Regions from separate parts of the Bacillus sp. H1a genome, predicted to be linked through region 2. Evidence: riboswitches for the same ligand, from Rfam matches in the RefSeq annotation. Region 2 holds a riboswitch; each other region holds the start of a gene.
The links. A riboswitch is a leader RNA that binds a small molecule or an ion and turns the genes downstream of it on or off. The one in region 2 is predicted to bind S-adenosylmethionine.

Region 1 (12,001 bases), on a different contig from region 2:
CTAAAGAATGGCCTTCAAGAGCGGCTGCACCTAGTATTTTTTGAACAAAAACAGTGCCAGCTACGCCGCGTCTTCTTTTATTAAAGGAAGCATCATCTTCAATTGAAACGTCGTCATTTACGATGATGTGGTCAATTTGTCTTCCTTCTTCTTTTGCGATTTGTTCTGCTGCTAGAAAGTTTTCTACGTCGTCTTTAAAGTTTTTAATGATGAATAAAATACTTTTGTCTTTTGGCATGAGGCGAGTTGCCGCTACAATTTGTTCCACTGTAGGCGGAGTGAAGATACTTCCGTTTACTGCCGCTGTAAGCATTCCTTTTCCTACATAACCAATATCGGCTGGTTCATGTCCGCTACCACCGCCGCTTATAATGGCAACGTTTTGTTTCATGTCTGCGATATCTTTTACATAAATGATGTTATGTGTTTCGTCGTAATTTACTTTGTCGTTATGTTCAAAATAAAAGCCATGCAGCATGTCTTGAACAATATTTTCTACATCATTCATAATTTTTTTCATTGTTCTTGCCACCTTATGATTTGTCTGCTGATTGCTCGAGTAAAAGTAGTAATTGATTATTTATCATATTTTTCATGAGAGAAGACATAATGGATGGATCGACTTCACATTTACTTTCAATCCAATCTTTTATCGTCCCAACGAAGCCGTGACTATAAAAAGAGGCAATCGTATTTTTCGTTTCATTAGAAAGAGTTAGTCTGCAACTCATTGATAGTTCATCAATAATCTTCATATATAAGTTTTTCGTATGCTCAAATAAATAGTGATTAAATGAGTTTTGCTCAATGACTTTAAATGCATTTCGGTAAAATTTTTGATTTTCATAAAAGTAATCAAATAATAAATCGAAAATATTTTCCCATTTCTCATAGTCGAGAAAGTCTATAATGTTTTCTTTCGTTTCTTCTCTATAAATCCAGCTTAATAGTTCAAATTTATCTTTAAAATGATAATAAAAAGTTTGCCTACGCATTTGACAGTGTAACATAATATCGCTCACTGATATTTTATGAAATGACTCTGTTTCCATTAAATATTTTAATGAGTTCGCGATTATCTTTTTAGAAATTATAGAAGAGGTCATCTGAATCATCCCTAGAATGTTATTAATATAAAAATCCTATCCATAAATGAGAGCGGTGTCTTTAGACAGATTGTCCATTTTGTCCGTTTACTATAAAACGCTTTCATTTTAACATGAGTAGTAAGAAGAAGATTTCAAATATATCACAATATATTAAAGGAATTGAGGGAGAATCACAATGAAAAAGATTATGAATAAACCTGAAACATTAGTAATGGAAATGTGCAACGGAATGGTTATGGCTCATCCAGAGCTTGAGTTTTTGAAAAAGTATAAAGTCATTAAGAAGAAAGAAATGAATGAAAATAAAGTAACGTTAATTAGCGGCGGCGGTAGTGGTCATGAGCCAGCGCATGCAGGGCTAGTCGGAAAAGGAATGCTAGATGCAGCAGTGTGCGGAGATGTGTTTGCTTCTCCTTCGCAAATTCAGGTATATCAAGCGATTAAAGAGACGGCTAGTAAAAAAGGTACGTTATTAATTATTAAAAATTACAGCGGCGATATTATGAATTTCAAAAACGGAGCGCATTTAGCGACTGAAGATGGAATTGAAGTAGACTACGTAAAAGTGGATGATGATATTGCAGTAGAAGATAGTCTGTACACAGTAGGGCGCCGCGGTGTTGCGGGAGTTATTTTAGTGCATAAAATTGCCGGCGCAGCAGCGGAAGCAGGTATGGATTTAGGAGCGGTGAAAGCTGTCGCAGAAAAAGCAGCGGCTAATGTGCGTACAATCGGTTTAGCGTTAACTTCTTGTACAGTTCCAGCAAGTGGATCACCTACTTTTACACTTGGTGAAGATGAAATGGAATATGGCGTTGGTATTCACGGCGAACCAGGAATTAAGCGTGAAAAAATGATGTCAGCAGATGAATTAGCTAACCGTATGACAAACGATTTAATAAAAGACTTAGGAGTAAAAGATGGCGAGGAAATCGCGCTTCTTGTAAATGGTTTTGGCGGCACACCACTTCAAGAACTTTATCTATTTAACAATGCAGTTACGCGAGAATTAGCTGCTAGAAACATTAAAATTAATAGAGTGTTCGTCGGTAATTATATGACAAGTATTGATATGGCTGGTATGTCTTTAACGGTAATGAAGTTAGATGATGAGCTGAAAACGTTATTATCAAAAGAGTGTAATACACCAGCATTTAAAGTCGATGGACCAGTTGAGAGTGTAGAGTACGTGAATGTGCTTGAAGAGACAGAAGAGAAGGAAGTTTCCTTTGAATTAGAAACAGCAGAAGAACACGCTGTTATTAAAGATAATGTCATTACATTAAACAACATGATTTATCTCGTTGATAAAATGAGCGACGTTATTATTAAAAATGAAGTACCGTTTTGTGAGTTAGATACACATGCAGGTGACGGCGACTTCGGAATGAGTGTGGCAAAAGGATTTAAGCAATTAAAACGTGAGTGGCATTCTATTGTAGAACAAGAGAATGTAACGATCGGATCATTCCTTGACGGTTGTTCAATGATTATTATGGAACATTGCGGTGGCGCTTCTGGTCCAATTTGGGGCGGAGCATTCCGCGCAGCTAGTAAAGCAGCAGGTGAAAAACGTGAGCTAACAGTTGGAGAATTCGCTGAAATGTTGCAAGCGGCACTTCAAGGTATACAATCTATCGGTGAAAGATCGTTCGGTAGAGGAGCGGTAGTTGGTGATAAGACGCTTGTTGATGCACTTGCTCCTTGTGTAGATTCTTGGATCGACAGTGCTTCAAACGGTACAGACGTGAAAACTGCCTTTGAAAAAGGAGCAGAAGCAGCGGTTAAAGGAGCAGAGTATACGAAAGAAATCGTCGCTCGCATGGGCCGCGCCGGTACAGTTGGTGAAAGAAGTTTAGGATATCCAGATGCAGGTGCACATGCGCTTGGGGTTATCTTTACGGAGATTGTGGGTAGTTTGAAATAGAAATTAGAAGATCCCTTCTACCTTAAGGTGGAGGGGATTTTTTAATATAGTTGATTGATATTTGGATAGAAAGCTGATATGTAAGCATTTAAAGTTGGAAAATTAGTCACATTCTTTGTATTTTTATAGTTTGCTTTAATCATCTAAGTTATTAGATGTTTAAGCTGACTTTGGAAAGAAAGTAGTTAAACTTAATTAAGGAAGATATATCATTATAATACTCATCGGAAAAATAGGTATTAAGTGTTGATTTTTATTATTCTGACGATTATAATAAATAAAAAAACAAATAATTCTTATGTTGAGAAGTGGAGGGACGGGCCCTATGAAACTTCGGCAACCTCGTATTAGACGAAAGGTGCCAAATCCTGCAGGTGAAAAAACACCTGAAAGATAAGAGCGGTTCACTTAGTAAAGAAAGCTACTCTTATTTCAATAAGAGTAGCTTTTTTTATGACTAAAAGATGAAGGAGGAATATGTAGTGGAGTATGGTTTTTGGTTACCGATTTTTGGGGGATGGCTTCGAAATATAGATGATGAATCTATGCCGCCTACGTTTGAGTACGCAAAACAAACAGCGCAAGCGGCAGAGCGATTAGGTTTTTCAACAACGCTTATTGCAGAATTAAACTTAAATGATATAAAAGGTGTTTCAGCACCAAGTTTAGAAGCATGGACAACCGCGGCGGGACTTGCTGCAGTAACGGATCGATTAGAGATAATGACAGCTGTAAGACCTGGCTTCCACAATCCAGCAGTTACAGCGAAAATGGCAGCGAATATCGATCAATTAAGTAATGGCCGTTTTACATTGAATGTAGTTTCAGCATGGTGGGAAGAAGAAGCGAGGCAGTATGGTGGGGTATTTACCGCACATGATGAAAGGTATGATCGAACAGAAGAATTTGTAACAATTTTGAGAGAGCTTTGGAAGGAAGAGGTATTTTCTTATGAGGGGAACTTTTATGAGGTTCATAATACACATTTAAATCCAAAACCTGTGCAGAAACAAGGAATTAAGATCTATGCAGGTGGTGAGAGCGAGCGAGGGAAAGAGGTAATTGTAAAACACGCGGATGCATATGTAATGCATGGGGGAACAGTGGAAGAGGTGTGTGTGAAAATAGAAGATATGAAGAATCGTAGAAAGAAAGTAACAGGGGAGCCATTGCAGTCATTCGGGCTCGCGGCGTACGTCATTTGTCGTGATACCGAAGAAGAGGCCTTGGAAGAATGGAGACGAATAACGGATGTGAAAGATGATGCTTTAGGTTATGCGGGTTATCAAGATTTTATTAGTAAATCACATTTGGAACAGCAAGTGAAGCTGAATGATTACTCCGTATCTAATCGTGGGTTACGCCCTAATCTAATTGGAACACCAGAACAAATTGCAGAAAGGATACTTGCTTTTGAAAAAGTGGGTGTTACATTATTACTTTTGCAATTTTCGCCACAGCTTGAAGAAATGAAACGATTTTCTGAAAAGGTGATGCCATTAGTTGAATTGAAAAGAAAGGAATTGATTACAAATGAGTAAAATTTACATATTACATGAGAATAAGGAATGGACGGATCATTTGGTGAAAAGGTTGGAAGAACAAGAGTTACCTTATGAGGAATGGTTTTTGGATGAAGGAATTATTTCGTTAGAACAAGAACCTCCCCAAGGTGTTTTTTATAGCCGCATGAGTGCTTCTTCACATACAAGAGGGCATCGATATGCACCCGAGTTGACTGAGGGGGTTCTTGCTTGGTTAGAGGGACACGGGCGAACAGTATTTAATGGGTCTCGTGCATTACGCCTTGAAGTAAGTAAATTGAATCAATATACAGCATTAAGAAATTTTGGGATACAAGTGCCGAAAACAATTGGTGCTGTTGGTCGTGATAATATAATAAAAGCAGCAAGGGAGTTAGGGGAAGTACCATTCATCACAAAGCATAACCGGGCAGGTAAAGGCCTTGGTGTTCAACTTTTTCATTCCATTGAGGCTTTAGAACAATATTTGGATGGTCCGACGTTTGAAGAGCCTATTGATGGAATTATTTTAATCCAACAGTATATTGAAGCACCTGAGCCATATATTACACGGTGTGAGTTTGTAGGCGGCCAGTTTGTATATGCAGTTAAAGTAGATACATCAGAAGGGTTTGAGCTTTGTCCAGCAGATGCGTGCTCTATTCATGATGCTTTTTGCCCAGTAGGAGAAGAGAGTAAGAAAGAGGCTCCAACAAAATTTGAAATTATATCGGACTTCCATGAGCCAATTATTGAACAATACAAGGGATTTTTGAAAGAAAATGAAATTACTGTTGCTGGTATCGAATTTATTCGCAGTTCAGATGGTACAATTTATACGTATGATATTAATACAAACACAAACTATAATTCTGATGCAGAGTCTGTGGCTAATCAATTTGGTATGCTCGAGCTTGCTAAATTCCTTGGAATAGAATTAGAAAAACAAGTAGAGTCAGTTAAATAATGTTGATTAAAAAATAAGGTTCTGGTGCAAAGATAGGAAAAAAGAAGATATAGCACATTTTATCGGTGCAAGAAATTTAGGATATCCTTATGCAAGTGCGCATGCACTTGGAGTTATCTTTACGGAGATTGCCGGTAGTTTGAAATAGAAATTAGAAAATCCCCTCTACCTTAAGGTGGAGGGGGTTTTTAAATTTAGTTGAATGATATTTTAATGTGGCTTAGAAGCAAACCAATTACTTTAGTTGCAAATGATTTCGGTACAGAATTTAAGTGTAAATGGGCTGAAGTTAATAAGTAGTCTGCTATATGTTGTCTATTAATTACGAATAAAAAATTCTTTGTATTACCAGGAGTCACCGTGGCTGGATTGCATGTACATAATTGTACTAGATTTAGTCGAATCAACTTGTTCCTTAGAATCTGATTGTGAAGGGAATGCTAACCCTATAGATAAAGCAGCTGAAAGTGATAAACCTAAAATCATTCCAAAAAGTTTTTTCATTATTTTAACGCTCCTTTTTCGAAAGTTTTTTCTTTAGCTTGATGACTAATATAAAAGTATTTACTAGCTTTTACAGTATCGCTTTCTACTATATTTATTTGTATATTGGTATGTATATACTAGCAAGAAATTAAGTGTGATAGAGTTATATATATAAAGAAAAAAACTTTTTCAATAATTTTCTGATAATTCAAGAGGTAATTAGAATATAAATAGAAAAGGAATTCAATAGGATTCCTTAGGTGGTGATTATTTATTTCCAAAAAATAAGTGAATCGAGCAAATATGACTATTGCACTTAAAATAAATAAATAAATAACAGCCTTTTTGTAAAGTGAATCTACATAAAATGATTCAGAATCTTATAAGAATCCATATGGAAAGTATTCATTCAAATAACAAACAGCCCAAGTTCCAATGAGGGACTTGGGCTGTTTGTATGTTGTATTTTCTTTCCCAGCGCTACTCCATCGCCATCAAGATAAAAGAACGAGTGATTCCACTTTATGGTTATGTGCAAAACATAAACTAGCAGAACTTTTTTATTTTGCTATCTTATGTATCCTACCCTGCATAAAAAAATATTTCTCAACATTTCATTTGTTGAAAAATATTGAATATTCGTATTATAACGAATATTATATTGCTATCGGCAAAAAACGATAATTCGCAACAATTGGGGAGGAAATGCATTGAAAAAGAATAAGAAGTTAAAACCTTTATCAGTATTAGCAACAGCGGCAGTGCTAAGTAGTAGTTTTGCTTTTGGGGGGCATGCGGCGTATGCTGAAACACCAACATCATCTCTACCAATAGATGAGCATTTAATACCAGATGAGCGTTTGGCAAAAGCGCTAAAACAACGGGGCGTGATTGATCAATCTGCATCACAAGCTGAGACGTCAAAGGCTGTTGAAAAATATGTTGAGAAAAAGAAAGGGGAAAACCCTGGTAAAGAAATCTTGACAGGAGATAGTCTTACGCAAGAAGCTTCTGATTTTATGAAAAAAGTAAAAGATGCAAAAATGAAGGAAAATGAACAGGCGCAGCAGCAGGCAGCAGGACCAGTAGCTGGACAAGATGCAGGATTGAATCCTAGACAATTAAATGGAAAAGTGCCTACTACACCAGCGAAGCAAGAAGAGTACAATGGAGCTGTTCGAAAAGATAAAGTACTTGTTTTACTTGTAGAATTTAGCGATTTTAAGCATAACAATATTGATCAAGAGCCAGGATACATGTATTCTAAGGACTTTAATCGTGAACATTATCAAAAAATGTTATTTGGTGATGAACCATTTACGTTATTTGATGGATCGAAGATTAACACATTTAAACAATATTATGAAGAACAATCTGGTGGCAGCTACACAGTTGATGGAACTGTAACGGAATGGCTTACTGTTCCAGGAAAAGCTTCAGATTATGGTGCGGATGCGGGAACTGGTCATGATAACAAGGGTCCTTTAGGGCCACGCGATCTTGTGAAAGAAGCATTAAAAGCAGCGGTAGCAAAAGGGATAAATTTAGCAGACTATGATCAATTTGATCAATACGATCAAAATGGTGATGGAAATAAAAACGAGCCAGATGGCATTATTGATCATTTAATGGTTGTACATGCTGGCGTGGGTCAAGAAGCTGGCGGCGGTAAATTGAAAGATGATGCGATTTGGTCTCATCGTTCAAAACTTGGATCAAAACCATATGCGATTGATGGCACAAAATCTTCTGTTTCGAATTGGGGCGGAAAGATGGCTGCATACGATTATACAATCGAGCCTGAGGATGGAGCGGTTGGTGTGTTTGCGCATGAGTATGGTCATGATTTAGGCTTACCAGATGAGTATGATACAAAGTACACAGGACAAGGTGAACCTGTTGAGTCATGGTCTATTATGAGCGGCGGCAGCTGGGCTGGGAAAATTGCAGGAACAGAGCCAACAAGTTTCTCACCACAAAATAAAGAGTTTTTCCAAAAGAATATGAAGGGTAACTGGGCGAATATCGTTGAGGTAGATTATGATAAACTTCGTACGGGAATCGGTGCTGCAACATATTTAGATCAAAGTGTTACAAAATCAAAACGACCAGGAATCGTTCGTGTTAACTTGCCGGACAAAGATATAAAAAATATCGAATCGGCATTTGGTAAGAAGTTTTATTACAGTACAAAAGGAAATGACATTCATACAACACTTGAGACACCAGTATTTGATTTAACAAATGCAACGGATGCTAAGTTTGATTATAAGGCATTCTATGAACTTGAAGCGAAGTATGATTTCCTTGACGTAAATGCGATTACGGAAGATGGAACGAAGACACGTATTGATAGAATGGGCGAAAAAGATGTAAAAGGCGGTATGGATACAACGGATGGTAAGTGGGTTGATAAATCATACGATTTAAGCCAATTCAAAGGGAAAAAAGTAAAACTGCAATTCGAGTATTTAACAGATGTTGCAGTAGCTTATAAAGGGTTTGCGTTAGATAATGCAGCATTAACTGTAGATGGAAAAGTTGTATTCTCTGATGATGCAGAAGGTCAACCAGCAATGACGTTAAAAGGATTTACTGTGTCTAACGGATTTGAACAGAAAAAACATAACTACTATTTAGAGTGGAGAAATTACGCTGGTTCTGACACGGCGTTACAACATGCGCGTGGCCCAGTATTTAATACAGGAATGGTTGTATGGTATGCGGATCAAAGCTTTACAGATAACTGGGTAGGCGTTCATCCAGGTGAAGGATTCCTAGGAGTAGTAGATTCTCATCCAGAGGCAATCGTAGGGACATTAAACGGACAACCGACTGTGAAGAGCAGTACGCGTTATCAAATCGCCGATGCGGCATTCTCATTTGATCAAACGCCAGCATGGAGAGTAGATTCACCAACTCGCGGTATCTTTGACTATAAAGGATTACCAGGTGTTGCAAAATTTGATGACTCTAAGCAGTACATCAACAGCGCGATTCCAGATGCAGGACGTAAGTTGCCGAAACTAGGATTAAAGTTTGAAGTAGTAGGCCAAGCAGAAGATAAATCTGCAGGTGCAGTTTGGATTCATCGATAGAATAAGGTGAAACTAAGAGGAGCTGTCTCATAAGTTGGTGAAACCGACTTATGGACAGCTCTCTTTTTATTGGAGAAACGGGGCAGTTTAGTTTAGGAACAGGAAGATATAAACTACATTTTCAATGAAGACGAGAGATGATATTGCTAGAGAATTGCCTATTCTTTTAAAGTGAAAGAGACTATAGTAAAAAAATATATAGACTATCAAATAGTAAGAGATGAGCGTATGTTACATATAATTACAAAATACTTATCAGACTTGATTGTAAGCAATGATAAGTCACTCACTTTCCTTATTATTATAAGCTAATAGTGGTTCATACATCATTATAGCGTGATTTTCCGTTACATATTGGTCTTCTATAAACTGTTTCTGTTGATTATATACTCTACGTTGAATAACATTATGTCGTATATAACCACCCCAGTACGCAGATTGGATGGAGTGTTCTTTTTCATAAACCTCATATTGATAAAGCTGTGGATGGGCAACTCTCCATTCACCGACTAAATGCTTATCCGTAATATAAAGGTGAAGTTGATACGATTGGTCCGTTTCATTTTTGATTTGTAAATCCAAATAGTTATAAGAACAAGTCGCTCCGCTTCCAAATGGTTGGGTCCGCTTGGAATCAGGAAAGACATCAAAACTATGACGATATCGCTCTGTTACTGTCAATGGTGTATGTAAGGTCATCCAATATATTAAATTTGAAAGCTGACAAAGCCCTCCTCCAATGCCTGCTTGAAAAGATCCATAGTGTAGTATCATACCTTCTACATACCCTTTTCTCCTCGTAGGCTTACCTATTAAACGCCAGTAAGAGAATGTTTCTCCCGGTTTAATGACGATACCATTTAGTTGTTTAATAGCAATCTTCAAATTAACAACTTTATTCTGTTGATACCACATATCTACATCTTTGAGCTTACGAAGTAGTATCGTTCGGTGCTGAATCGCTGTACAGGGTAACTTTTCTTGTTGAAACGTTTTTGCATATTTTTTTCCGTCTGTTAACCACTGAATGTACCTCTTTGTAGAGTAATACCATGTCCCTAGTAGAATGCGATACTTAGACCGCTGTTTAGGACGTAAGTTCACTAAATTCATTTTATTTCCACTCTCCATCGTTTTCATATGATACCATTTCCGTAATTACACTCCCGATCAATTGTCGTATGAATGACTTTGAATTTACCCAAGTTTTCCCGCACAGAACTGTAATATTAATTGTAGCATTCTCTCGTTTGTTAATTACATTCTTATATATATATCTATCAATAAGTTGTACTTTTCTTAGCTGCATAATAATTAACATAAATAGATAAAAGACGCAAAAAAACAGTATAATTAATTTAATGGGGGCCTTATTTTTTTCCATTTTCCGAATGGCTTATAGTCATGTGAAACTCCGCTTCAATACGATAAATTCAAATAAACACATTATAAATATAAAGGATAATATTAAACAAAAAATAATGAAAATTAAAGAAATTCTAAAGTATTAATATGTTTTTACTAAATATTGATTGATAATAAGTTGTTTTTTGAGACTTTACTAGGTTCTATTGCAATGTTTCTGAGCAAATAAAAAGTTAAGTTAATTACAATGAAAGATTATGCAGATATTGGTATTTTTTGTAATTGGTTGTGCGCCGAAAAACCGCAGTCTAGTCCCAGACTGCGGTTTCGTTTATATAAAGCGTAAACAGTTTCAATACATTTCAAGGTTCGTGAAGCATGAAGAAGACTTTGAATTCCTGCTATAACAAATCGTTTTATATTTATATATTCGCAAGTAAAATAGCATAATATCAATACAAAAAATATAGTAATATGAGTTTTTGCATATTTTAAAATTTAGTATATCCTCCGAAAACTTTTAATTGTATAATGTGTTTTGTCATATTCATTTAGATTTTTCGACAAAAAATAACAAAAATAGAGGACGTATTGGGAGAAGGCATTATGTATACAAAACTATTAAAATCAATTACATCATTATCACTTATTGGTGGTGCTTTATTATATACAAATGTTGATGAGATTAAAGCTGCTGAAGCAGGCATTTTTTCTGATGTGCCAACATCGCACTGGTCCTATCCTGCGATTAAAGATTTAGCGAGTAAAAATATTATTTCAGGTTATGGAAATGGGAAGTTTGGTTTTGGTGATGTTGCGACGAGAGAGCAAGTTGCGGCTTTAGTTTATCGAGTGTTGGTACCGAATAAGCAAGGCGGTTCGTTTAGTAATGATGGAACTCGTTATGTATTAAAAGATGGATCTACTTTAAACAATCCTTATCGTGATATTCGCTCAGGTTCTACACTGTTTCCTGAAGAGGTTTTAACGTTAACGAAATTAGGGATTTTTAAAGGTGATGGAAATGGCGGTTTTAGACCGAAAGATTCTGTTAGTCGTGCGGAAATGGCACAAATTCTTACAAATGCTTTTCAAGTCTCTGCAACGAAAAAACATACATTTAACGATGTTCCAAATGGTTTTTGGGCAGAAAATGCGATTAGTGCGGTGCAGTCAAATGGGATTGCAGAAGGTACAGGTGAAGGGAAGTTTGGGCCGTATACTACAGTAACACGTGAACAATATGCACAGTTTTTATATAAAGCTTTGGAATATAAAAACTCTGATGTGAAAAGTACAGGAGATACTGCTTTATTAACAACGTTTAAAGATGAAGTACAAAAGCGTATTAATACATACGAAACGAACATTACACTTCCGTATCAAACGAAAAATAGTAATACAGAAGAAGTGATGAATACACTTTTTAACGCATATAAAGAAGTTGCAAATAAAAATGAGTATACAAATTATAATAGATCGAATGTTTCATATTCACTTTCTGGATCACCTGGAAATTATATGTT
Region 2 (12,001 bases):
ATTGCAGATCGCACAAAGCTTGTATTTATGGATGATAAGTTAACGGTTGATTTACATGAATCTGGAGGGCATTTTCTACTGAAGAGTCCGAGCCAGTTTTATAATCCGAATATGAAGCTACATATTCGAGTATAACAAAGACAGAGAGGCGTATATGATACGCCTCTCTGTCTTTGTTTTTTTCACATAATGAAATGTACATGTGATTGAATTTTCTGTATAATTTTCTTTGCGGAGGGGATTACGCATGAGAAAATGGGGAATTGAATTATTAATTTTAAGTGTTGTTATTATATGGGGTGTCAATTATACGATTGCGAAATACGGACTTTTAGAGTTTACAGCGATTGAGTTTACGGCACTTCGAATGATGGCAGCGGCACCGTTATTGTTATTACTTACGTTCTTTATTGAAAAGTCACTTTACATGGAACGAAAGGATATACCAAGATTAATCATCGTTAGCGTTGTAGGTATTGTACTGTATCAAACGTTATTTATGGAAACTGTCAAATATACATCTGCTACAAATGCCTCTTTACTCATTTCTATTTCACCTATTTTTACAACTTTATTTGCTATTTCGCTTAAACAAGAAAAGTTTTCTTCCCGAAAGTTAATCGGTTCTATTATTGCTTGCGGTGGTACTGTGCTTGTTCTGTTGGCCGGACATTCACTTGTTAGTTCCTCTTACGGAAACGGAATTGGACTTATTACATCAATATGCTGGGGGCTTTACCCTGTTTTAGCAGGTCCTCTTATAAAAAAATATTCTGCTCTTCGTGTTACGGCATGGTCAGCAGTTGTTGGAGCAATTCCGCTTGCTGTGTTAAGTGGACCACATGTTTTTTCAATGCCATTTCATATTGCAAATGGGATGACATGGTTTGCCTTGCTTTATTCTATTTTCTTTGTAACGGTATTCGGTTTAGTTATGTGGTATGTTGGTGTACAAAAAATTGGTGCGTCGCACACGATGGTATATATGTATATTACACCGCTTATAGCGGTTTTATTTGCAGCTGTATGGGCAAAAGAATATATTTCATTACAGCAAATTATCGGTGGAATCATCATTTTCTTCGGTCTATGGTTTGTGAAGTCAGAGAAAGTAGAAGCGCAGTCTACCGTGCAAGAATCTATATCAAAATAGGAAAACAGATCACCTATGATCTGCTTTCCTATTTTTTTATTTTAGGTAAAAATACGAGAAATAAAATGGCAGTAATAAGTGGAATTAAATTAAGAAAAGGAATGCGGAAGAGTGTAATAAGAATAATTCCTGGAAGAAGAACACCGAGGACAGCATAGAAGATACTATGATTTTTCGTGTACCAATATAATGAAAGGCCAATAAGCGCAGGGACAATGAGGTGAATGAGAGCCATTAAAAAATAAATCATTAGACGCCCCCTTTATTTATGTGCTTATTACATCATATCCGTATGTTCATAGATTGATATCATTTTTTTCATAAATGGACGAAAAATGTTTTGAAAAACGTCACATTTATCGGTGATTCTATACTAGGAATCTTGTATAATATTATTTCCTAAAAACATTTTAGCAACGTAAACATTGTGTTTATGTTGTTTTTAATTTGGATGAAATAGGTATGTAAATGAATTTTTAAGTAGTATGGACTCGAACTAAGTGAGTTATATAGCTTTGTTGGATAAATAAAAACTATTGAAGAGGAGTACAGCATGATTAGTATGTCATTAAGGTCGTTTAAAATTCAAGCGTATTATCTACTAGGTATTATGTTACTAGGTTGGGCGATAACACCATTTTCAGCTCATTTTTTAGGTGCTGGAATTGGACTTATTGTAAGCATGTATTGTGTTTGGATTTTAGGAAGACGTATTGAGAAGCTTGGAGATAGCATTGTAAAGAAAACAAAGGCGCCGACACTTGGTATGTTTAATCGTTTTGCAGCTGCAATTCTTGGTGCCATTATTATGTATGAAATTGAGCACCATATGGTTATGTGGGCATTTGCAGTTGGTATTATGGGCGGTTATTTTTTAATTGTTATTAATTTAGGCTACTATAGTATGAAAGATGAAAAAGAATTAACGAAATAGATAAAAAAGCTAAAAAAGCTAAAAAAGCTTCTTTTTAGATGGAATAGAGGATCTAGCGATGGATAGAAGCGGTCAGAGCCTTTTTTTGCCTCATGCCGCGTGAGAACAGAAAGAGTAAGTGAGCGAGAAATCTGTTTATATTTTCGAAGCCTTGATTTGTATGTGAGAAAATCCAAGTATGTAAATTGAAAACTGGGTTTGGAACCTTTTCAGGTGGAATAGAGGATCTAGCGATGGATAGAAGCGGTCAGAGCCTTTTTTTGCCCCATGCGGTGTGAAAACAGAAGGCGTAAGTGAGTGGGAACTCAGTTTATGTTTTCGAAGTCGTGATTTGTATGTGGATAAATTGAAGAATATATAGAAAGAAGCCTACGTGAAAAACGTAAGCTTCTTTTTTATGTAAGTATGTGTAACCGTTAAGCCGCATTGGGTTTTGTCGGTGAGTACGCGAAACTTTGTGATTACACAATACTTATTCATATGAGTAAAGGGTTATTCAACAGAAAAGTTAAATTTAAGCGATTGGACCGCCTAAGTTAATAATATCTTCAGAAACGCTATCGAATTTTTTGAAGTTTGCTTTAAACTCGTTCGCAAGCTCAATTGCTTTCGCTTTGTAAGCAGCTTTATCAGCCCAAGTTTGCTCAGGCATTAATACTTCGTCAGGTACACCTGGAACGTGACGAGGTACTTCTAGACCGAAGATGTCGTGTTTTGCAGTTTCTGCTTTCGCAAGTTCACCGCTTAGTGCTGCTTGAATCATTGCACGAGTGTAACCTAAGTTCATGCGTTTACCAACGCCGTATTCGCCACCAGTCCAGCCAGTGTTTACTAAGAATACTTTTGCATCATGTTTCTCGATTTTTTCACCAAGCATTTCAGCATAGCGAGATGCATCAAGCGGTAAGAACGGTGAACCGAAGCAAGTTGAGAATGTAGCTTGCGGAGATGTAACGCCGCGCTCTGTTCCTGCTAGTTTACTAGTATAACCGCTTAAGAAATGATACATAGCTTGTTCTTTTGATAACTTACTGATTGGAGGCAATACGCCAGATGCGTCAGCAGTTAAGAAAATAATTGTATTTGGATGTCCTGCAACACTTGGCAGTACGATATTGTCAATCGCATGCATAGGGTATGCAGCACGTGTATTTTCTGTTAAAGTAGTATCGTTATAGTCTGCGATACGTGTTTGGTCATTAATGACAACGTTTTCTAAAACTGAACCGAATTTGATTGCATCGAAGATTTGTGGTTCTTTCTCATGAGAAAGGTTTACACATTTTGCGTAGCAACCGCCTTCAATATTGAATACACCGTTATCAGACCAACCGTGCTCATCATCACCGATTAATTTACGGTTTGGATCAGCAGATAATGTTGTTTTACCTGTTCCAGATAAACCGAAGAATAGTGCCACGTCGCCTTCTTCGCCTACGTTTGCAGAGCAATGCATAGACAGAATGTCTTGTTCTGGAAGTAAGAAGTTCATAATAGAGAAGATTGATTTTTTCATTTCTCCAGCGTATTCTGTACCACCGATTAGTACGATACGTTTTTCGAATGAAACCATGATGAATGCTTCAGAATTTGTACCGTCAACTGCTGGATCAGCTTTAAAGTTTGGTGCAGAAACAATTGTGAACTCCGATTCGTGAGTTGTTAATTCTTCTTCAGTTGGACGGATAAATAATTGATGCACGAATAAATTATGCCATGCGTATTCGTTAACAACTTGAATTGGTAGACGATAGTTGCGATCAGCGCCTGCAAATCCTTTGAATACGAATAACTCTTCTTTTTCTTTTAAGTATTCTAAAACTTTAGTATATAATTTATTAAAATGTTCTTCAGAAATCGGTTGATTCACAGCTCCCCAAGCAATTTTGTCAGCAACCGATGCTTCTTTCACAATAAATTTATCTTTAGGAGAACGTCCTGTATATTTTCCTGTTGAAGCAGAAACGGCACCAGTAGAAGTTAATTTCCCTTCATTTCGCATTAATACTTTTTCCACTAATTGCGGAACACTTAGTTGAATCTGTGCATTGCTTCCGTTCAATAATTCATGTAAACCAATTTGGACATTCACAGTACTCATAATTTATATACCATCCTTTTCATTTAATGAAATATTTCTCGTAATCCCCATCAAGAGTATAACACAATCATATAAATAATGTATACTATTTATTTGTTTTTGTTTGTGTGAATGCATTATTTCCTTATTAATATTTCTTTCTATGCTTATTGAGAAAAACTTTCAGGAAAATGTGAATAATAATTGACAAATGAATATCATTTCTTTAGTATAGGTTGGGACGGATACTCTCTTATCCCGAGCTGGCGGAGGGACAGGCCCGATGAAGCCCAGCAACCTCACTTGTGATGGTAAATAACAAGTGAATAGGTGCTAAAACCTGTGCGAGGCTAATGGTCTCGAACGATAAGAGCAAAGGGCAAAAAGCAGTATGCAAGTAGCAAATTAAACCTTTCCTCTATGTTAAGTAGGAAAGGTTTTTCTGTATGCTTGTGTGGGAGAATAAATGTATGTCGCAGTTTGTGGCAAATTAAGGATGAGTTCCGTACAATATATACAATTACTGTAGGGAGGTTTACCACATGACAAAAAAACGTCATCTGTTCACATCTGAGTCTGTAACTGAAGGACATCCAGATAAAATTTGTGACCAAATTTCTGATTCAATTTTAGATGCGATCTTATCAAAAGACGCAAATGCACGTGTGGCTTGTGAAACAACTGTAACAACTGGTTTAGTATTGGTAGCGGGGGAAATTACGACTTCTACTTACGTAGATATTCCGAAAATCGTTCGTGAAACAATTCAAGGCATTGGTTACACACGTGCAAAATACGGATTCGATGCAGAAACTTGTGCTGTTTTAACATCTATCGATGAGCAATCTGCTGACATCGCTATGGGTGTTGACCAAGCGCTAGAAGCACGCGAAGGTCAAATGACTGACGCTGAGATTGAGGCAATTGGTGCAGGAGACCAAGGTTTAATGTTTGGTTTCGCATGTAATGAAACACAAGAATTAATGCCACTTCCAATCTCGCTTGCTCACAAATTAGCTCGTCGTTTAACTGAAGTACGTAAAGATGACACATTATCATACTTACGTCCAGATGGAAAAACGCAAGTTACAGTTGAGTATGATGAAAATGGTAAACCTGTACGTGTAGATACAATTGTAATTTCTACACAGCATCATCCAGATGTTACATGGGAAGAAATCGATCGCGATTTAAAAGAGCACGTAATTAAAGCTGTAGTTCCAGCAGAATTAATGGATGGAGAAACGAAATTCTTCATTAACCCAACTGGTCGCTTCGTAATCGGTGGACCACAAGGTGATGCTGGTTTAACAGGACGTAAAATCATCGTTGATACTTACGGTGGATACGCTCGCCACGGTGGCGGTGCATTCTCTGGTAAAGATGCAACGAAAGTTGACCGTTCAGCAGCATATGCAGCTCGTTATGTTGCGAAAAATATCGTAGCAGCTGGTCTTGCTGATAAAGCGGAAGTACAACTTGCATACGCAATTGGCGTAGCGCAACCAGTATCAATTTCAGTTGATACATTCGGCACTGGTAAAGTATCTGAAGATGTATTAGTAGAACTAGTTCGTAACAACTTCGATCTTCGCCCAGCTGGTATTATTAAAATGCTAGACTTACGTCGCCCGATTTACAAACAAACAGCAGCTTACGGACACTTCGGACGTACTGATGTAGATTTATCATGGGAACGTACAGACAAAGCAGCTGCTTTAAAAGAGCAAGCTAGTCTATAATATATGAAAAAAAGCTTTGCGCGGTGTGAGCGCAAAGCTTTTTTTATTTGGTTTCATTTACCACTTGAATGCATGAACTACAATACACTTCACCGTCTAGTTCAATATACTTTTTCATATTTGTCATTCCATTTGCCGGAAATGGTATATGAACCCATGCTTTTTCATACGTTTGTATTTCTTTTTTGCATGATTGACAAACGGTTGGCTTTTTATGAAACATGCGAGATCACCCTTTCATTTGACGTGCTTTGCCCGCGCAAAATGCACTACATAGTAAAAAGAGTGTTGCGAAAATAGTGCTCATTAATGTAGCGTATGGGATTGCACCTTTCAAGGAAAATCCGACAGTGATGGAAGCGATAAATAAGAGAATAAATGTTGTTGTTAATTTTTTATAAAGTTCCATAATGTGTGAACCTCCAAATTATTTTTTAATGTAAGTTTTAAAATGAAATTTACTATGTAAAAAAGATAAGGAGCATTAAATAGTAGTTAATGATGCGAGAGCTAGGAGTATAAGACATGGGATAGACAGTATAATCTCTCATTTCCTTTTTATGGTTGTATATACTTATATTGTATCATGACGTATCAGTGGCTTCATACATAATTGTGTAAAGGTATGTATGATAAAATGAAGAAAAGTCTTTAAGGAAGGAAGGATACAAAATGAGCGCAATTGAACATAAAAAACAAGCACCAAAAGAGGTACGCTGCAAAATTGTTACGATTTCTGATACGCGTACGGAAGAGACTGATAAGAGCGGACAATTATTACATGCATTATTAATAGAAGCGGGACATAAAGTGACTGCTTATGAAATTGTGAAAGATGATAAAGAAAGTATTCAGCAGGCTGTGTTAGCTGGTTATCATCAAGAAGATGTTGATGTTGTGCTAACGAATGGCGGTACTGGTATTACGAAGCGTGATGTAACGATTGAGGCAGTGTCAGCGTTATTGGATAAAGAGATTGTTGGATTTGGTGAGCTGTTCCGCATGATTAGTTACTTAGAAGATATCGGAAGTAGTGCGATGTTAAGTAGAGCAATTGGCGGTACAATCGGGCGTAAAGTAGTCTTTTCGATGCCAGGGTCTAGCGGAGCTGTCCGTCTTGCGATGAATAAATTGATTTTGCCTGAATTAGGTCATATTACATTTGAGCTGCGCCGCCAATGAAAAGGTGTACTGGAATTGTATTAGCAGGAGGCATGTCGAGTAGATTCGGAGAACCGAAAGCGTTAGCGATTTGGAAAGGGACTACTTTTGTTGAGCATATTGTGAAAGTAATGGAAAGTACTTTGCAAGAAATTGTAGTCATTAGTCATGTTGATATAAAAGAGCGATTGGAGCAATTAATACAAGTTCCTGTTATAGAAGACATTCCGCACTATAAAGGGAACGGGCCGCTTGCTGGAATTGTATCAGGAATGGAATACATAGATTCAGACTGGTATATCATAATGCCTTGTGACGCGCCGAATGTTTCAAAAGAATGGTTTGCAATTTTAATAGAGCAAACGAGCGATGAGTATGATGCGATCGTTCCTATAATTGAAGGTAGAAAACAGCCGCTATTGGCAGCGTATCATAAACGAGTTAAAGGGAAAATTGATAAACTGCTTCAGGAAGAAAAAAGAAGTATGGGACAGCTTTTATCACAATGTAATGTGAAATATGTTACCGGAGAAGATGTGCAAGCGAATTCGTATTGGTTTATAAATGTGAATACGAAAGAAGAATATGTACAGGCTCAAAAAGACCTTTCAAATGAATGAAAGGTTTTTTGATATACAGAAATTGGGGAACAATTGCTGTATAAAGGTATGTGAGTAAGTTGATTTTAAGGGGGATTTCTTAAAATCATTATACAGTAAAAATACTATATAACCATATATTAATTTTTATGGGTTTTTATTACAAGTCTGTTTAGTTATGTATGATTCTGTTATAATGGCTATAGATACAAGATTATGTTTCACCTTATGTATCATTTATTAAACTAAAATTTACGATTGTGTAGTAAACTCCCTACGGTTCATTGTAGGGAGTTTATTTTATAATTAAGCTAGTAGCTCTGCCTTGTTTCGGTGAAGGACTTCCTCATATTGGTTAAGTAAATTAAGAAAGATTTCATCCCAACTTTGTGATTTCGCATAAGACGAGGCGGCTAAACCCATTTGTTTCAATTTTTCTTCATTGTTTAATAAATAATAAATAGATGATAAAAAGGAGTCCTCATTTTTTGGATCACATAGAAATCCAGTTTTTTCATCTTTAATAATATTTTTAACTCCACCACTATTCGCACCAATGACAGGTGTACCACATGCGAGTGATTCAAGTACGACGTTCCCAAATGTTTCAGTAGCAGATGGAAATACCATCAGATCGGAAGAAGCATAGGCTTCAGCCAAATCCTCACCTTGTAAATATCCAGTAAAGGTTACATTTGTTTTTGGAACATTTTCATGCAAGATCTTTGCAAGAGGGCCATCTCCAGCGATGAGCCAATGAACATCGTTACGTTCTTTATTGGTCATATGAATAAGTGTTTGAAGAGTGTCGATATCTTTTTCAGGAGCAAGGCGTCCGACGTAGGAAAGAATATAGTCCGCTGTAATATTATATTTTTTTCGGAATAGGTCTTTATTGTAAGTTGGATGAAAGAGAGAGCAATCTACACCGCGTCCCCAAATATAGAGATTTTGAAATCCTTTATTCTTTAATTGATGTAATGTTTCAGGGGAAGGAACAAAGTTCTTTTGCATATGGCTATGAAACCATTTTAAATAGTTCCATAGCATAGTGGAGAGAAATTCAATTTTATAATAACGTAAATAGGCGTCAAAATCAGTATGATAAGAACCGACAACTGGGATGTTTAATCTTTTTGCATAATATAACCCACAAAGTCCCATGTTGAAAGGTGTGGCAATGTGAATGATATCAGGTTTAAAAGCAAGAAGTTCCCGTTTAATGCGCGGAGTAGGAAAAGAAAAGCGGCATTCTGGATATAATATTGTTAACGGGAGACTTCTCATTTTGTTCACATTCGCTACGAAATTATCTTCAGCCGTATGCTGAGGGGCGAAAACAGAATAGGCGATATTTTCTTTCTGAAAATAACGTGTTAACCGTGCCAATGTTTTCGCGACACCGTTGACTTGTGGTGTAAATGTATCGGTAAATACGGCGACTCTCATCATATCGCTCCTTTACGTGAAAAGTGGAATGAATTGATAAAAAGAGATGATGCCAGAGCAGGTGCCAAGGCACATACCTACAAATACATCTGATGGATAATGAAGCCCTAAATAAATACGGGAGATACCGACGCATAGTGCTAGTGGCAGTAGAAAAATAAGTAAGCTTGGGTTATAGCAAATAAATGGAACGAAAACAGAGAAAGCAGCTGTCGTATGACCAGATGGAAAAGAATGATCTTTTAAAGGATGTACTGGATATTTCGCATCTTGAATTGTTAAATAAGGGCGTTTTCTTGGGTACCATTTTTTTAATATTTGTACGGGAATATGGCTAATTGCTAAAGAAATGGCAGTTGCAATTGCAGCTTGATATAGAGCGCCTTTTGCAAACAATAAAAAGGAAAGTGTAAGCGCGATGGAGAAGCTTGCACCACCGATATGAGTAATGTTACGGAAAAAGATATTTAATGTTTTTTGATCAAAGTAGCGGTTAATTCCTTTGAAAATGTAACATTCTATTTTATATAATTCACTGACCTTCATGAGATTTTTCCTCCCTCATTTACATATATATGGAGATATTAGCTCCTATTCTAATAAGGTTTTGTTGAGGGAATAATAATGTTTTGTAAAGAAAAAGTTAGATTTTTTTATGAAAAAAGCTGCCAGTCTTATGGCAGCGATAAAATTATTTTTGTAACGATTTATAATATTGTCCTTTTTCAACGTATTGTGTGCGGATACGTTCCATATCTTTACGGTCTTCTTCTGTTAATTCGCGAATGACCTTCGCAGGACGACCGAAAGCTAACGTATTAGGAGGGATTTTCTTTCCTTGTGAAACGAGACTTCCAGCACCGATGAAAGCTCCTTCACCAATTTCAGCACCATCTAATATGATAGATCCCATTCCAATTAAAGCATCTTTTTCAATTTTGCAGCTATGTAAAATAACTTGATGCCCAACTGTAACATCATCTTCTAAAATAAGAGGATACTGAGGGCTTTGGTGAAGCGTACATTGATCTTGCACATTTACTCTATTTCCAATCATCGTTGGTGATACATCACCACGAATGACTGTATTAAACCAAATACTAGATTCCTCACCAATTGTCACATCGCCTGTAATAGTAACATAGTCAGCGATAAAAGCACTACTCGCAATTTTTGGATTTTTTTCTTTGTAAGGATATATCATGTAAAGCCTTCCTTTCCTAGAGACTAATTTTAGTGTATCAAATTATGAAAAAGAGTGAAATGGAGGAGTTTCGTATGTGGAACTATGAAGCGGAAGAAGCGAAAGCCGTCATTATTATAGTGCATGGTGCTATGGAATATCACGGGCGTTATGAAGCAGTTGCAGAAATGTGGAATCATATCGGTTATCACGTCGTTATGGGAGACCTTCCAGCACACGGAACAACTTCAAGAAATAGAGGACATATCGATTCATTTGATGAATACATAGAGGAAATAAAGTTATGGGTGAAAGAAGCAAGAAAGTATAGATTACCCATTTTTTTATTTGGTCATAGTATGGGAGGACTTGTCGTTATTCGTATGATGCAAGAAACGAAAAGAGAGGACATAGATGGAATCGTACTAAGCTCGCCTTGTTTAGGCGTATTAGCTGCACCTTCCGCTTCGCTTCGTGCAGCTTCGAAAATATTAAATGTTGTTGCCCCGAAGTTACAATTTGCAACAAATCTCACTGTAGAAATGTCAACTCGCAATCATGAAGTGAGAGATGCGATGGAAAATGATTCATTGTTCTTGCGCAAAGTATCAGTACGTTGGTATAGTGAGTTGATTAAGTCTATCGAGATTGCTCATGAGAAAATAGATAAGTTTCCAGATGTTCCGCTCTTGCTAATGCAGGCATGTGAGGATAAACTTGTAGATAAAACACGTGTCCGTACATGGTTTGATAATGTTAAAATTAGTGATAAGGCGTATAAAGAATGGCCTAATTGCTATCATGAGTTATTAAATGAGTATGAACGTGATGAAATTTTGAATTATATTCAGTCATTTACTGAAATGCATGTCAATAATATAGTAAAACCAAACAAATAAATCATTATTTGTACATTTAATAGAGGAGATGAAGGAAGAAGTGAACGTACCGAGTAATCCCATAACGCTCATGGCGAAAGTATACCGTGATGTGTTTCCGGTTGTACACCATGAGCTAGCGATGTGGAAAGAGCGTGCCTACCATATTCCGAATGACGAGCTTCATAGTCAGGCAATCGCAAGTATTGAGCATAAAACGTTTCATTGTGAGGGCGGTGGCATTTTAGCGTTATTAGCAAATGAACACCGAGAGGAATGTATTCGTTTTATCGTAGCGTATCAAACGATTAGTGACTACTTAGATAATTTATGTGATCGTAGTACATCACTTGATCCGAAAGACTTTGCGGCTCTTCATGAGTCGATGTTAACGGCGTTAAGTCCTGAAGTTGAAGGGGGCGGTAATTATTATCGTTACCGTGATGATCAAGATGATGGTGGTTATTTAGACGAACTTGTTGAAACATGCCAAGATGTTTTAAAGAAAACGAAGCACTATGAAAAAATTGCTCCTATTCTTCATGAGCTTGCTTGTTATTATTGTGATTTGCAAATTCATAAACATGTGAAATTAGAAGAAAGGGAACCACGTCTAAAAACATGGTTTGAAGCTCATAAAGAAAATTTACCACCGATGAGCTGGTTTGAATTTTCGGCGTGTGCAGGATCAACGTTAGGAATCTTTTGTCTTGTGGCATATGCATTTCATGATGAATTACATGACGAAGATATTGCGAAAATTAGACAAGGGTATTTCCCGTATGTACAAGGACTTCACATTTTACTTGATTATTTCATCGA
Region 3 (7,680 bases), on a different contig from region 2:
ACTCTGTACTTACCACAACGATATCCGCACCTTGTTTTAGTAAAGGAATAATTTTAAATCCTGCTACTTTTCCCCCACCAATGACAACAACACGTTTCTTATCAACTCGCACTGTAAGTGGATACATATTGACCTCCCTTCAATATTTCCTCTGTTTTCTGAATTAACATATCTCGAAACGCTACATTCTTCCCTAAATATGGACTTGTTTTTATCTCTTCCGACTCATATTGACGCACTTCTTTCTCAATATGTTTCATGAGCAAGCCTGTAAATAATAAGTAAGGTAACACAACAATGTTCCGTTCTTTTTGTTCTACAATTTCTTTCAACTTCTCATCAAACTTTGGCTCCGCGGCTGCTAAATAACAAACTTCCACCTTTATAATGTTCTTTTCTTTTTGAAATAAAGAAGAAATCCACTTTATATCTTGTAAAGTTTGAGGATCACTACTTCCTCGTGCAACGAGCAAAAGTGTTACTTCTTCTTTAATACCCATTCCGTTATATACCGCCTTTACAAGCACTTCTGATACACCAAATGGATTACCATGAACTATTTTAATATTCGGATATTGATCGTTTAACCTTTGTAATTCAAGCGGAATATCTTCCTTCACATGTCCTGCCGCTAATAAAAAAACAGGGATCGCGACAATCTCTGTAGCACCACGCTTCACACATGTACGAAATCCTTCATCAATAGATGGACTTGCTAGCTCTAAAAAACAAACTTCTTGAATATTTGCCTCTACACGGCTCATACATGATGTAATAAATTGAATTGCTTCTTCTTTTGCCGCTTTCAAACGGCTTCCGTGACATATATATAAGACAGCTTTCATATCACAACACTCCGCTTACTTGATATGCATTTTCCGTTTGCTTCTCAAACCAATGTATCTTTTCTCTAAAACGGACAACTTCTCCAATAACAATCATACTTGGATTTTGAATTTGTTCTTTTTTAGCAACTTCTACTATCGTTCCTAACGTCCCTGTAACCGTACGTTGCATAGATGTCGTCCCCCACTCAATAATAGCAGCAGGTGTATTCTTTTCTTTTCCGTACTTTATAAGTTGTTCACATATGTAGGGTAAATTACTAACCCCCATATAGACAGCTAATGTATCTACACCTTTCGCTAAGTTCTCCCATTTCACTTCTTCCTCAGCACCTTCTTTTCTATGCCCCGTCACAACGGCAAAACTTGCACTTGCATCGCGATGCGTCACTGGAATGCCAGCATAAGCAGGAGCAGCTATGCCCGCTGAGATGCCAGGAATAATTTCAAATGAGATACCTTGCTTTGCCAATGCTTCAGCTTCTTCTCCACCTCTTCCAAATACAAATGGATCCCCGCCCTTTAGTCTCGTTACAACTTTTCCTTTTTTCGCATATTTAACAAGAAATGTGTTAATCGTCTCTTGCTTCATCGTGTGATAATTTGGGAGTTTCCCGCAATAAATTAAATCCGCTTCAGGCTTTGCATAAGAAAGCAATTCTTTATTTACAAGACGGTCGTACAATATAACATCAGCCTTCTCGATGCATCTCAACCCTTTAACAGTAATTAAATCCGGATCACCAGGACCCGCCCCGACGATATAAACCTTCCCCATCATCTCTCCTCATTTCTATTATTAAAATGAAACTTCCATCCTTATACACGAATGGAAGTTACTACTATTTTGTATTACAATGTTCCCTACTCATAAATAACAAACGCCGCTCCTTTTCGAATCTTCTTTTTTTCATATAAGGAGATTTCTTTCACTTCTGGTAGCGGTAAAAAATACTTTTCCAGCTCTATTTCCGCAAGCTTAAACGCTTGCTCTTCACTTTGAGCAACAACGACTATAGGAACAACACTATTCACTAATACAGCTTCAAATCGATATAAATCCATATTGTCCCTCCTAAGACGCTATTACTTCTTCTAATACGCGATTTAGTACAATTTGTAATTCTTCCACTCCAACACGTCCTACGAAATCATAAAACGTTTCGGCTAGTAATTTATTCTTTTGGAAATAACGTAAAAAGGACACGAGAACATCCGGTAAATCTTCACCATCTATTTTCCCTTTTAATTTTTCGTTATACGCTCCGCCATCCAATAGCGTTCCGCCCACATATATTTCAAATGCCTCAACGATTCCCTTTTCCTTTGTTTTCAGTTTTACTCCTTGCAAACCAATATCAGCAATTTGACGTTGACCACAGGAGTTCGGGCATCCTACCATATGAATTCGAACCGGAACATCAAGTGCAATTTGTGTATCTAAGTATTCTGCGATTTTGCGTAATCTTTCTTTCGTTTCTACTAATGCAAGATTACAATACTCAATACCAGTACATGAAACCGCATGACCGATAAACGATTTCGGGTTTGCAGAAATTGCTTCAAACAACGGTTCACTTAATAATCCTTCAACATTTTCTGGCGGAACATTCGGAATAATGAGGTTTTGTGAGTTACAAGTACGAATTTGTCCATTTCCATATTGCTTTGCAATTCTTGCAATCTCAAACATCTCTTCTGCATGTAAACGCCCTACCGGCACATTAAAACCGACATATTTTAATCCTTCTTGTTTTTGATCTTGTACGCCATAAAAATACCCGGCATTCCATCCTTTGAGCGCACTTTCTCCTTTACTTTGCAAGGGTCCTGTGTATTCTACTAGTTTCTCTTTAAATTTCTCAGCTCCCCAGTCAGCAACAAGAAATTTCAAACGTGCTAAATGGCGTTTTTCGCGATATCCAAAATCACGGAATATAGTAGCAATTGCAATCGCTACGGCCTTTACTTCTTCTGGTAAAACGAATACATCTAATTCTTCCGCTAAGTAAGGGCGCGCAGATAATCCTCCGCCTACTTTTATATGAAAACCAACTTTTTTCTCACCATCTATTTCTTTCGTAGCAGGTGTAAATGCCACACAGTTAATTTCAGCATTTGCCGAATTATAAATGTTAGAACTAATAGACATTTTAAATTTACGTGGAAGATTAGAAAACTCTTCATTATGTTGGAAATAATCGTATATTTCTTTCACAATCAACGTTGTATCAAATAGTTCATTCGCATCAATTCCAGCAAGTGGATTCCCTGTAATATTACGCGTAATATCACCACACGCACCCGCTGAAGATAAACCAACTCTCGCTAACCTTTTAAAAATATCCGGAATTTGCCCAATTTCTAGCCAATGAAACTGAATCGCCTGTCTCGTCGTAATATCTAACACATCACGCCCATAGTCTTCAGCGATTGAAGCAAGTGCTTCTGCCTGTGCATTTGTAATAATCCCAGAAGGAATATTAACACGCATCATAAAATAGCCAGCTTCTTTCGGTCGTTGCAAATACAATCCGGCCCATTTAAAGGAGTCCCACTCTTCTTTCGGAATAGATTCAAATCCATTTTCCGCATAGTAAGGAATATCATTAAAGATTTCCAAACCATCTTTTTTCAATTTGTTTTTCTCAGTCTGATTTAATTTTTCATTATTAGCCCATACTTTTTCATAACTCATTTTTAAATCCCCCTATATAAAGCTACGCTCTTGTAAGTACTTCACGATTTGTTCTGCACATTCTTCAATAGAATACTTGTGCGTTTCTACAATTAATTCTGCTTGTTCCGGTTCCTCATACGGTGAATCAATACCAGTAAACTGTTTAATATCACCTTTTCTCGCCTTTTTATACAGACCTTTCGGATCACGTTTCTCACACTCTTCAATTGGACACTGCACAAAGACTTCAATAAACTCATCTGCCGCTAATAGATCTCTAACTTGTTTTCGATCTACTCGAAATGGTGAAATGAACGCTGTAATGACAACAGTACCTTGATCTACAAATAGCTTCGCCACTTCGCCAATACGTCTTATATTTTCCATACGATCACTTTCAGAAAAACCTAAGTCTTTATTTAAACCGTGGCGAATATTATCCCCATCTAACACATAATTTCCAATATTCTTTCCAAATAGTTTACGAGCAACCGCATTGGCTACTGTAGATTTACCCGAAGCTGATAAACCAGTAAACCAAACTACAAAACTGTGATGCCCATTCTTCACTCTTCTCTCATCTTTTGAAACCGAAGCTGTATGCCAAGTAATATTCGTATCCATCTCGTTCTCTCCCTATTCTGTTACTACTTCTTTTTTCAAACCTTTCATTAGCACTTCCACTACTTCTTTACGACTAAATGTACTTGGCGGAATCTCACCATTTCTTAACATTTCTCTTACTTTCGTACCTGATAAAATGACGTGGTCTTCTTTTCCGTGCGGACATGTTTTCGTTGAAGCCATCGCTTCACATTTGATGCAATAAAAACTATGTTCAAAAAATAACGGCGTAATCCCTAACTCTTCTACTGTAAAATTCTTAAAGATGTCCTGCGCTTCATACGTTCCGTAATAATCTCCTACTCCTGCATGATCACGCCCGACAATAAAGTGAGTACAGCCAAAATTCTTTCTTACTAATGCATGAAATATCGCTTCACGTGGACCTGCATATCGCATCGCTGCAGGAAATACCCCTAAGAAAACACGATCTTTTGGATAATAATTCTGTAGTAATAATTCATAACTTTCCATCCTCACATCAGCAGGAATATCATCTGATTTCGTTTCACCAACGAGCGGGTTTAAAAAGAGACCATCGACAATTTCAAGTGCAGATTTTTGAATATATTCATGCGCACGATGTACAGGATTGCGTGTTTGGAACCCAACTACCGTTTTCCATCCACGCTTTTTAAATTCCGCTCTTGTTTCGATTGGATCTAAATGATAAGAAGCAAACTGATCATTTTCAGAGCGTTGTATTAAAATAATAGCGCCTCCAACGTAAACGTTCGGCCGATCATACAATTTTTTCACCCCTGGATGAGCCTCATCCGTCGTTTTATATACGAGTAACGCCTCTTTTTCTTTATCAGGTACAAAAATATCTTCTATTTGAATAACACCATATACAGTTCCACCTTTAACAAGCTTTACTTCTTCTCCAACTTTCAATCTTTCTGCTTCTTCTTCCGTTACTGGTAATGCAATCGGTATACTCCAAACACTACCGTTTACTAAACGAAGCGTTTCTACAACTGAGTCATAATCTCTCTTCCCTAAAAATCCTGTAAGAGGGCTATATCCTCCTGTCGCCAAAAGTTCTAAATCACTAAGTGCAATTTTGTCTAGCTCGATTTCTTTTACAATGTTCGATATGTCATATGTTTCATCAATACGGTTTACTAATTCATTTGTTGTACTCATCTTTTTATATCCCTTCTTAGCTTTATTTCAAAATCTATCTCATTGAAAGTGAAGTCCGCATTCTGTCTTCATTTTCCCAGCCCATCTTCCATCTCTTGAGTCGCCACCATCTCCTACAGGCAATGTACATTTCTCACACCCAATACTCGGATAGCCAACATCATGTAGCGGATTATATGGCAAACTATGTTTGTATACATATCGCCAAACTTCTTTCCAAGTCCAATGAATGAGCGGACAAACTTTAATAGATTGAAAACGACGATCTTGATTTATAAACTGTGTGTGCTTACGCGTTTCTGATTGTTCCCTTCTCAAGCCTGATATCCACGCTTTTTCGACTGCTAATGATTTTTCTAACGGTAAAATTTTTCTAATATTACAACAAAGATTCGGATTACTTTCCCATAATTTCTCTCCATGAAGCTTCGCCTGTTCTTCAAGTGTAAACTCAGGCTGTTTTTCTATAATATTTAATGAAGGAAATCTCTCACGTACCTTTTTAATTAATTCGTACGTTTCTTGAAAATGAACATTTGTATCTAAAAATACAACTTTAGCAGATGGATTTACTTGGTTTATAAGGTGCAATAAAACCATTCCCTCCACTCCAAAGCTACATGCATATACAATTTCATCTTTATACTCTCTATAAGCCCAGCTTAATACCGATAACGCACCCTTCGTTTCATCTTCTTCAGAAAATGAAACACTATTTTCTTCCCACGTTTCGTACGTCAACATGTTTTTTCCCCCTGTAACAGCAAAAAGACGGTTTTAACCTAATAAAATAGATTAAAACCGCCTCTAGTTTTTCTAGTCAGCGCTTTTTACTTTAAACGGACTTTTTCACTTTTTTCCAATTGAATCACTTTTCCATCTTGCACAACAATTGTAATTGAACCATATTTCATATCAACAAGCATCGTTTGAATTTTTTCGGATACTTCATCAAAATGTTCCCGTACTCCCACGCAAACAGCCCCCTTTTTATTCATAAAAAAAATCTTTCCCATTTCGAAAAGACTGTTCGGTAATATATTTTACCTTATCTTTCAAAATGGATTCCATTTTGCTGGATTTAGCACCTTGCTTTCTATAAGCAGGTTGCCGAGCTTCATAGGGCCAGTTCCCTCCACTTCTCTTGATAAGCTTTGTATTTGTATTTTATCACAATTCTGATTTTTTTCAATCCTAGTTTTCCGATATATTTTAATTATTTTATTTTTTTAAAAAGGAATTGCCCACCCTGAGCAATTCCTTTTTCACATTTAAACAAGCTCTTTAATACGTATGCGATCGTTCCCAATAATATTTTCATATGTTTCACGTTCTACAACAATTTGTGACGTCCCGCCTTTTGCAAAGACTACAGCTGGTCTACGAATACGATTATAATTATTAGCCATCGAGTAGCCATACGCACCCGTACAAGAAATCGCTAGTAAATCAGAAGAGGCAACTTTCGGGAGATCAATATCCCAAATAAGCATATCTCCACTTTCACAGCATTTCCCAGCAATCGAAACGAGTTCCTCATTTTCATCATTCCCTCGATTCGCCAACATCGCCTCATAACGAGCTCCATATAGAGCCGGTCTTAAATTATCCGTCATCCCACCATCGACTGAAACATATTTCCGAATACCAGGAATCTCTTTCACTGCTCCGACTGTATAAATTGTTGTTCCGGCATCACCTACGATACTACGGCCTGGTTCAATCCATATTTCCGGAAGCGGATATTCACATAATGTAAACTGCTCTCTCACCGTACTTGTTACAGCGTGCACATACGTTTCAAGTGTTAACGGTGTATCAGACTCCGTATAACGTATACCGAAACCTCCGCCCACATTCAATACTTTCACTACATAGTTTGTTCGCTCTCTCACTTCTTCTAAAAATTGACGTAGTACTTCAATTGCTCGAACAAAACCAGCCGTTTCAAATATTTGTGATCCAATGTGCGAATGAATTCCTAATACATTATAATTTGATTTTTGCAAGGCAAGCTCAATTGCCTGCATCGCTTGACCATTTGAAACACCAAATCCAAATTTCGAATCATCTTGCCCTGTTGTTATATATTCGTGTGTATGTGCCTCTACTCCAGGCGTTACACGGATTAATATGTTCACAAATTTCCCATGTTGAATCGCTAAGTCATGTAAAATTTCTAATTCTAAGAAATTATCTACTACAAAACAACCGATATTTGCCTGAAGAGCCATAATAATTTCTTCTTCTGTTTTATTATTTCCATGAAAATGAATACGAGATGCCGGAAAACCTGCTTGGAGCGCAGTATATAATTCCCCTCCAGAAACAACATCTAAAGACATATTCTCTTCACGAGCCACTCGGCACATCTCCATGCAC

Region 1: it holds a riboswitch for S-adenosylmethionine, as region 2 does, so the genes downstream of both, U860_RS0116830 (LLM class flavin-dependent oxidoreductase) here and metK (methionine adenosyltransferase) in region 2, are expected to answer to the same signal.
Region 3: it holds a riboswitch for S-adenosylmethionine, as region 2 does, so the genes downstream of both, U860_RS31090 (YezD family protein) here and metK (methionine adenosyltransferase) in region 2, are expected to answer to the same signal.

What each region holds. Positions count from the first base shown of each region.
Region 1 is NZ_AYMH01000037.1:67,435-79,435, reverse strand. It holds gene dhaQ (DhaKLM operon coactivator DhaQ) at 1-520, opposite strand, end outside; gene dhaS (dihydroxyacetone kinase transcriptional activator DhaS) at 534-1,106, opposite strand; gene dhaK (dihydroxyacetone kinase subunit DhaK) at 1,285-3,036, shown strand; SAM riboswitch class I at 3,330-3,436, shown strand; gene U860_RS0116830 (LLM class flavin-dependent oxidoreductase) at 3,519-4,577, shown strand; gene U860_RS0116825 (alpha-L-glutamate ligase) at 4,570-5,526, shown strand; partial or broken gene U860_RS36475 (dihydroxyacetone kinase) at 5,588-5,674, shown strand; gene U860_RS0116815 (hypothetical protein) at 5,872-6,030, opposite strand; gene U860_RS0116810 (immune inhibitor A domain-containing protein) at 6,723-9,110, shown strand; gene U860_RS0116805 (VanW family protein) at 9,393-10,223, opposite strand; partial or broken gene U860_RS37025 (hypothetical protein) at 10,312-10,494, opposite strand; gene U860_RS0116795 (S-layer homology domain-containing protein) at 11,082-12,001, shown strand, end outside.
Region 2 is NZ_AYMH01000027.1:90,847-102,847, forward strand. It holds gene U860_RS0113230 (iron-sulfur cluster biosynthesis family protein) at 1-135, shown strand, start outside; gene U860_RS0113235 (DMT family transporter) at 248-1,153, shown strand; gene U860_RS0113240 (hypothetical protein) at 1,182-1,403, opposite strand; gene U860_RS0113245 (ATP synthase subunit I) at 1,707-2,087, shown strand; gene pckA (phosphoenolpyruvate carboxykinase (ATP)) at 2,602-4,188, opposite strand; SAM riboswitch class I at 4,418-4,540, shown strand; gene metK (methionine adenosyltransferase) at 4,710-5,909, shown strand; gene U860_RS0113260 (hypothetical protein) at 5,953-6,132, opposite strand; gene U860_RS0113265 (hypothetical protein) at 6,139-6,318, opposite strand; gene U860_RS0113270 (MogA/MoaB family molybdenum cofactor biosynthesis protein) at 6,582-7,091, shown strand; gene U860_RS0113275 (molybdenum cofactor guanylyltransferase) at 7,088-7,690, shown strand; gene U860_RS0113280 (glycosyltransferase family 1 protein) at 7,976-9,118, opposite strand; gene U860_RS0113285 (phosphatase PAP2 family protein) at 9,131-9,664, opposite strand; gene U860_RS0113290 (gamma carbonic anhydrase family protein) at 9,810-10,322, opposite strand; gene U860_RS0113295 (alpha/beta hydrolase) at 10,397-11,200, shown strand; gene U860_RS0113300 (tetraprenyl-beta-curcumene synthase family protein) at 11,241-12,001, shown strand, end outside.
Region 3 is NZ_AYMH01000003.1:175,766-183,445, forward strand. It holds gene U860_RS0102585 (NAD(P)-binding protein) at 1-127, opposite strand, end outside; gene U860_RS0102590 (sirohydrochlorin chelatase) at 102-845, opposite strand; gene cobA (uroporphyrinogen-III C-methyltransferase) at 847-1,623, opposite strand; gene U860_RS0102600 (DUF3906 family protein) at 1,710-1,910, opposite strand; gene U860_RS0102605 (ferredoxin--nitrite reductase) at 1,921-3,543, opposite strand; gene cysC (adenylyl-sulfate kinase) at 3,556-4,149, opposite strand; gene sat (sulfate adenylyltransferase) at 4,162-5,298, opposite strand; gene U860_RS0102620 (phosphoadenylyl-sulfate reductase) at 5,338-6,042, opposite strand; gene U860_RS31090 (YezD family protein) at 6,129-6,272, opposite strand; SAM riboswitch class I at 6,344-6,452, opposite strand; gene lysA (diaminopimelate decarboxylase) at 6,570-7,680, opposite strand, start outside.